Regions from separate parts of the Microbacterium sp. BH-3-3-3 genome, predicted to be linked through region 2. Evidence: predicted binding sites of a transcription regulator. Region 2 holds the regulator's gene; the other holds the start of a gene.
The links. Region 2 encodes LexA, which represses DNA repair genes until DNA is damaged. Its sites were predicted from a motif close to TCGAACANNTGTTCGA; they were not measured.

Region 1 (3,412 bases), 870 kb from region 2:
GCCGTGTACGAGGTCGCCGGTGAGGACCAGGACTCGGGCACCATCGAGCACCGCGTGCTCGTGATCGACCACCGCGACAAGGCCGAGATCCTCGGTTCGCTCGTCGACCGCCCGGGCAAGACCCTCGTCTTCGCCCGTACCCGCGCGTACGCCGAGACGCTCGCCGCGCAGTTCGACGACGCCGGTATCGCCGCGGTCGCGCTGCACGGTGACCTCAACCAGCAGAAGCGCACGCGAAACCTCGAGAAGCTCACCTCGGGTCGCGTCAACGTGCTCGTCGCCACCGACGTCGCCGCCCGCGGCATCCACGTCGACGACATCGACCTGGTGATCCAGGCCGACGCCCCCGACGAGTACAAGACGTACCTGCACCGTTCGGGCCGCACCGGCCGCGCCGGTCGCAGCGGCACCGTGGTGACGCTCATCACGCGGCAGCGTCAGCGCCGCATGACCGAGCTGCTCGACCGCGCCGAGATCCAGGCGCCCTTCGAGCCGGCGCAGCTCGGCGACGACCTGATCGAAGAGATCTCGGGCCGCCAGCTCGCGGACGTCACCTCGTAATCCGCCTCGATCGAGACCCCCGTCGCGTCCGCGGCGGGGGTCTCGTGCGTTCAGAAGAGCCGCGGCTCGCTGGCCGGAGCGACGCGGGGGCGAATGGATGCCGAGGGCCCGGTGCCACGGACCGGACCGAGGCTGCTCGTCGGCGTCGCGCGGGCGGCGAGGCCCGGCTGCGGTCGCCCGCGAGGGTGGTCGTCTTCGTCCCACCCGTCGAGTCGGTGCAGGCGCAGCAGGGGACGCATGCGTGCGCCGAGCCAGGTGCGGTAGGCCTTGGGCGCTTGGGCTGAGACGCCCGGGTAGAGACCGCGGTACGACGACACCAGGTGCGGTTGCTCGCGCCCCAGCCATTCGAGGAACCACTGCTTCGCGCCCGGACGCAGGTGCAGCGCGCCGTAGACGACGCGAGCCGCGCCGGCGGCGCGGATGCGCGCGAGGGCGTCGTCGAGTAGGGCGAGCGAGTCGGTCAGGTGCGGCAGGATCGGCATGAGGAAGACCGTGACGCGGAAGCCGGCGGCGGTGGCGGCGCGGACCGTGTCGAGGCGGGCGTCGGCGCTGGGGGTGCCCGGCTCGATCGCGTTCTGCAGGGCGTCGTCGAAGACGGCGATCGACATCGCCAACGAGACCTTCACCTGCGTGGCGGCGTCGGCGAGCAGGGGGAGGTCTCGGCGCAGGAGCGTGCCCTTGGTGAGGATCGAGAAGGGCGTGCCGTTGTCGGTGAGCGCACCGACGATGTCGGGCATGAGGCGGTATCGCCCCTCGGCGCGCTGGTAGGGGTCGGTGTTCGTGCCGAGCATGACGGGCTCGCGCGCCCACGATCCCCGACGCACCTCCGTGCGCAGCACGTCGGCGACATTGACCTTGACGACGATCTGGGAGTCGAAGTCGGCGCCGTAGTCGAGGTCGAGGTACTCGTGCGTCTTGCGGGCGAAGCAGTACGAGCACGCGTGCGTGCAGCCCCGGTACGGGTTCACGGTCCAGTCGAACGGCATGGCCGACATGCCGGGCACGCGATTCAGAGCGCTCTTGCACTGCACCTCGTGGAACGTCATTCCGGCGAACTCGGGGGTCGTCACCGATCGGACGAGACCGTCGATGCGCTCCATACCGGGAAGCGCCGACGGGTCGTCGACGCCCAGCTGCTGCCCCTGCCATCTCATGTCGAACATTCGAACACATGTTCTACTTTGCCGCAAGCGCAGCGGCGAACGACGAGCAGGACGAGCACGTGATCGACGGGACCCGTCGGAGCCGGAGCGTCGGCCTCTACGAGTCCGCCGCCCGCGCTCACCCGATGGTGATGATCCCGCCCCCCTCGCCCGAGTCGTAGGGCAGGTCGTAGGAGATGGTCGGCGCCTGCGGGTGGCTGACGGCGACGGTGATGTCGTACGGGGAGAAGTAACCGGTGGTGAACAGGACGTCCGACACCGCCAATCCTGTGGCGTCGGTTGTGCGGGTCTGCACGGTTGGTCCGACGTAGTCCCGCCAGCGTGCGGGGCCGCGAGTGATCATGAGGGTCACTATTTCTCCGGCTCCCGCGGAGGTGCCGTCCACCCGCAGGAGCCGCACGCCGACTCCGCTCTTGGTGATCTTGTTCGTCTGCCCGTCCTGGGGAGCCGCGGGCTGCGTCACCCAGACGAGCTTGCGCACCGACGACGTGATCGTGGCGGAGGCGGGGAACGTTTCCGCAGCCGAGCCGGACAGGGTTCCCGATGCGGTCGTCTCGCCGAGCTCGATGCCGGGAAGGGGGGCCGACCCATCGGCACCGGTCGTCACGAGGATACTTGTGGCGCCCCCGGGGGTGAACGTCATCCCGGCACTCAAAGAAACGGTCACCACGTCTCCGGAGGAAGGTGCGCCGTCTCTCGAGACGCGTACGACCACTCCCGAGAGCAGTCTCGACGAGTCGACGGTGTAGGTCGGCGCGTCGAACGACACAGTCGACGGGGTCACCACGACGACGCCCGACTCGTAGGGCAGGTCGTAAGAGATCGTCGGCGCGTACGGGTGGCTGACGGCGACGGTGATGTCGTACTCGGAGAAGAACCCGGTGGTGAACAGGACGTCCGACACCGCCAATCCCGTGGCGTCGGTGGTGCGGGTCTGCACGGTCGGTCCGACGTAGTCCTTCCACCTCGCGGGGCCGCGCGGGATCATGAAGGTCACGACTTCTCCGGCTCCCGCGGAGGTGTCGTCCACCCGCAGCAGTCGCACGCCCACTCCGCTCTTGGTGATCTTGTTCGACTGTCCGTCCTGGGGAGCTGCGGGCTGAGTCACCCAGACGAGCTTGCGCACCGACGACGTGACCGCGGCCGAGGCGGGGGTCACGCCCACCGACGTGGCGGACAGGGTTCCCGATGCCGTCGTCTCGGCGAGTTCGATGTCGGGCAGTTGGGCCGACCCGTCGGCACCGGTCGTCACGGGCAGGCTCGTCGTGCCCCCGGGGGTGAACGTCATTCCGGCGCTCAACGACACGGTGACCACGGCTCCGGCGAGGGGAGCACCGTCTTTCGTGACGCGCACGACCACCCCCGAGAGCAGCCTCGTGAAGTCGACCGTGTAGGTCGGCGCATCGAACGACGCCGTCGCCATCCCGGACGCGGCGGCGGCTGCCGGGGTGGCGACGGAGAGGGCGATCACGGGCACGGACCACGCCGCTCCCGTGACGAGGGTGCGGCGGGAGATCGGTGGGGGAGTCATGCGTCTCTTCTTCCGTCGTGGGACGTTCGAGGTCGGGGCAGGTGGCTTCAACGACGGCGGTGGTGCGCACCTGTCCGGTCGGGGCCGGAACGGCAGGATCGTCCTCACCGACCTTCTCCTGCGGCTGGCACAGGGCTGGGCGACGGGGCGGATTTTG
Region 2 (3,412 bases):
TCGGTCTCGGCGTACACGGCCTCGATCACATCGAGACGCAGCGGGGTACCCGTGGGGTTGTTCGGCGCGCAGAGGAAGACGATGTCGGGGCGGTGCTCACGCACCTGGGCCGCGGCGGCCTCGGCGCTCAGCGAGAAGTCGTGCGCGCGTTCCCCGGCGATCCATCGCGCGCCCGTCGCGCGGGTGAGGATCGGGTACATCGAGTAGGTGGGTGCGAAGCCCATGGCCGTCCGGCCCGGTCCACCGAAGGCCTGCAGGATGTGCTGGAGCACCTCGTTGGAGCCGTTGGCCGCCCAGATCTGCTCGCGCGTCAGGCCATGACCGAGGTATGCGGCGAAGCTCTCTCGGAGAGCGGTGAACTCGCGGTCGGGATACCGGTTGACGTCGCGCAAGGCCCGAGCCACGGCGTCGAGGATGTCATCGGCCACCTCGGGCGGAACCGGATGCGTGTTCTCATTCACGTTGAGAGCCACGGGCAGGGCGGCCTGCGGGGCTCCGTAGGGGGTCATCCCCCGCAGATCGTCGCGAAGAGGCAGGTCGTCGAGGCGTACGGTCACCCCACCCATCGTAGGCGGCGTGCCGAGGAGCGGCTCATCGCGCACCCGCGGAGGTCAGCCGGCCTGGATGTACTCGGTGGGGATCGCGATGCGCTGACCGGCCGCGAGCGAGCCGCCCTGGAGGGCGTTCAGACGCGTGATCTCGGCGACGACGTCGCGCGGATCGGCCGCGGGGGCGATGTCTTCGGCGATCGACCACAGGGTCTCGCCGCTCATGACCGTGATCTCCGTGAACGAACCGGCCGGTGCGCCGGCGTCGCCCGAGGCGAGTGCTGCTCCCCCACCGACGGCGGCGACGCCCAGGGCGACGGCGAGCGGGAGGGCGACGACGAAGGCGACGACACGGCGCCCGCGGGCGGTGATACGCAGGCGGGTCGTCGAGGCGGTGGAGGTGATGCTGCTCATGGTGTGCTCCTTGGTGGGGAGAGATTCGCACCCCGCCCTCGGCCGGGAGGGCGGTGTGCGAATCTGTATTCCGAATCTATCTTCGATACTGCGACGGTGTCAACACACCGGTTGTCGGAAACGAATCGAACGCGACACGCGTGCGGCTCCGTGTCATTCGTGTCGTCGACCGGATACGGTTTCGACACGGAGACCTCATCACCAACCTCCGACATTCGAATTTCCGCCGCCCTTCCCGCGGCGCGAGGGGAGCACAGATGACCGACGCGACGACCGCCGCAGGGCGCGAACGACCGCAGACGCGACGGCGCAAGAACCTCAGCGACAAGCAGCTCGCGATCCTCGAAGTCATCCAGCGATCGATCGCGCGGCACGGTTATCCGCCGAGCATGCGCGAGATCGGCGACGCCGTCGGCCTGAAGTCGCTGTCGAGCGTCACGCATCAGCTGAACCAGCTCGAGCTCAGCGGCTATCTGCGCCGCGACCCGGGTAAGACCCGCGCCATGGAGGTGCTGATCGACCTTCCCGGCACCGCCGCCGAGAACCCCGCCGACTCCGCCCCCGCCGTGGGCGACGCCGCCCTCGTGCCCCTGGTGGGCCGGATCGCGGCGGGCGTGCCCATCACCGCCGACCAGCACGTGGAGGAGATCTTCCCCCTCCCCCGCCAGCTCGTCGGCAAGGGCGAGTTATTCATGCTCAAGGTCTCGGGCGACTCGATGATCGATGCGGCGATCTGCGACGGCGACTGGGTGGTCGTGCGCTCGCAGGCGAATGCGGAGAACGGCGAGATCGTGGCCGCGATGCTCGACGGCGAGGCAACGGTGAAGACGTTCCGTCGCCGTGACGGCCACACCTGGCTGCTCCCCCGCAACAGCGCGTTCGAGCCCATCCTCGGCGACGAGGCCGTCGTGCTCGGGCGCATCGTGGCGGTGCTGCGCGCGGTGTGAACCGTGCGTCGCGGCGGCGGGCCACAATGGCGCCATGACCGTCGGCCCGCCCTCGACCGCATCGACCTCGACGAAACGCGTCGCGAAGCCGTCACCCGTGGTGCGCGTCACGGCATCCGTCGTGGTGCTGATCGTGGTGGCCCTGCTCACGCCGCTGGCCCTCGTCGCCTCGTGGGCGCGCGTGCAGCTCGTCGATGAGGACTCCTTCGTCGCCACTCTCGCGCCCCTCTCGTCCGACCCCGCCGTGCAAGACCTCGTCATCGCCGAGACGACGAGCGCCATCTCGGCGTCGGTCGACTTCTCGGCGATCGCGGGCGCGGGCGTCGACGGTCTCGTCGCCCTCGGCGTGCCGCAGGAAGCGGCGCGCGTCCTCGGCCTGGTGGCACAGCCGTCGGCCGACTCGCTGCGATCGATCACGCGGCAGGCGGTGACCGACGTGGTGCACTCCGATCGGTTCTCCGACGTCTGGTCGGGGGTCGTGCGCACCGCGCACCGCGCCTTCGTCTTCGGAGCCACCTCCGACGGTGGTGGCATCATCGTGCAGTCCCCGGACGGCCTGGGCGTGCAGATCGGCGGGGTGGTCTCGGCGATCGTCGCCGAGCTGGACCTGCAGGGATCGCCCGTGGCCGCGCTGGTCCCCCCGATCGACCGGGTCGTGGTCCTCGGCGACGGAACGACGCTGCAGGCCGTGCGGTCGGCGTACGCGGCCGCCACCACGGCGGGAGTGGCGGCACCCCTGCTCGTGGGCGTGCTCCTGGTCGGCGGGGTCGTCGTCGCTCCCCGTCGACGGCGCGCGCTGATCGGCGCCGGCATCGCGGTCGCCGTCGGCTCGGCCACGGTGCTCGTGGCGGTCGCCGTGGGCGCGGCGCAGGCGCACCGCACCGCCGTTCTGCGGGGCTTCGACGCCGCCGGGGTCGACGCCGTGGTGCGGCAGCTGTCGTCCGGTCTCGTGGGCACCGCGAGCACGGTTCTGGGCATCGGCCTCGTCGCGGGCATCGCGGGCGTCCTGCTCGTCCGGCGTGCCCGCCCCCGACGGATGTCGGAGCCCCGGCCTACGCTGGAGTGATGGCAGACACCCTCCCCTACGGTTCCTGGCCCTCCCCGATCACTCCCGAGTCGGTGGCGCAGTCCTCCCCCCGCATCGACGGCGCGCTGTTCGTCGGCGATGAGGTGTGGTGGGCGGAATCCGTGCCCGCCGAGGCGGGTCGCGTCGCGGTGAAGCGGCGCCGCACCGACGGTGCGGTCGAGGCGGTGCTGCCCGCACCCGCCAACGCCCGTTCCGCCGTTCACGAATACGGCGGCGGGGCTTGGACCGCCTCCGACGACGGGGAGCTGTTCTACGTCGAGAAGACCGACCAGCGCGTCTACGCCCTTCGCCCGGGCGGCGAGGCGCGCGCGCTGACGCCGGCCGACGACACGGTGCGCCACGGCGGGTTGCGGTTCGAGCACGGCACCCTGCTCGCCGTCCGCGAGACGCACGGGAGTAACCGCGTTCCCGCACGC

Region 1: the regulator LexA is predicted to act here: its motif matches at 1,725-1,740, upstream of BJP65_RS07360 (Rv2578c family radical SAM protein).

The regions. Positions count from the first base shown of each region.
Region 1 covers NZ_CP017674.1:1,587,098-1,590,509, reverse strand. Annotated here, with positions in the region: gene BJP65_RS07365 (DEAD/DEAH box helicase) at 1-561, shown strand, start outside; gene BJP65_RS07360 (Rv2578c family radical SAM protein) at 612-1,715, opposite strand; gene BJP65_RS07355 (hypothetical protein) at 1,843-3,255, opposite strand.
Region 2 covers NZ_CP017674.1:717,922-721,333, forward strand. Annotated here, with positions in the region: gene BJP65_RS03410 (histidinol-phosphate transaminase) at 1-566, opposite strand, end outside; gene BJP65_RS03415 (LysM peptidoglycan-binding domain-containing protein) at 612-962, opposite strand; gene lexA (transcriptional repressor LexA) at 1,220-1,909, shown strand; gene BJP65_RS03425 (hypothetical protein) at 1,944-2,975, shown strand; gene BJP65_RS03430 (prolyl oligopeptidase family serine peptidase) at 2,975-3,412, shown strand, end outside.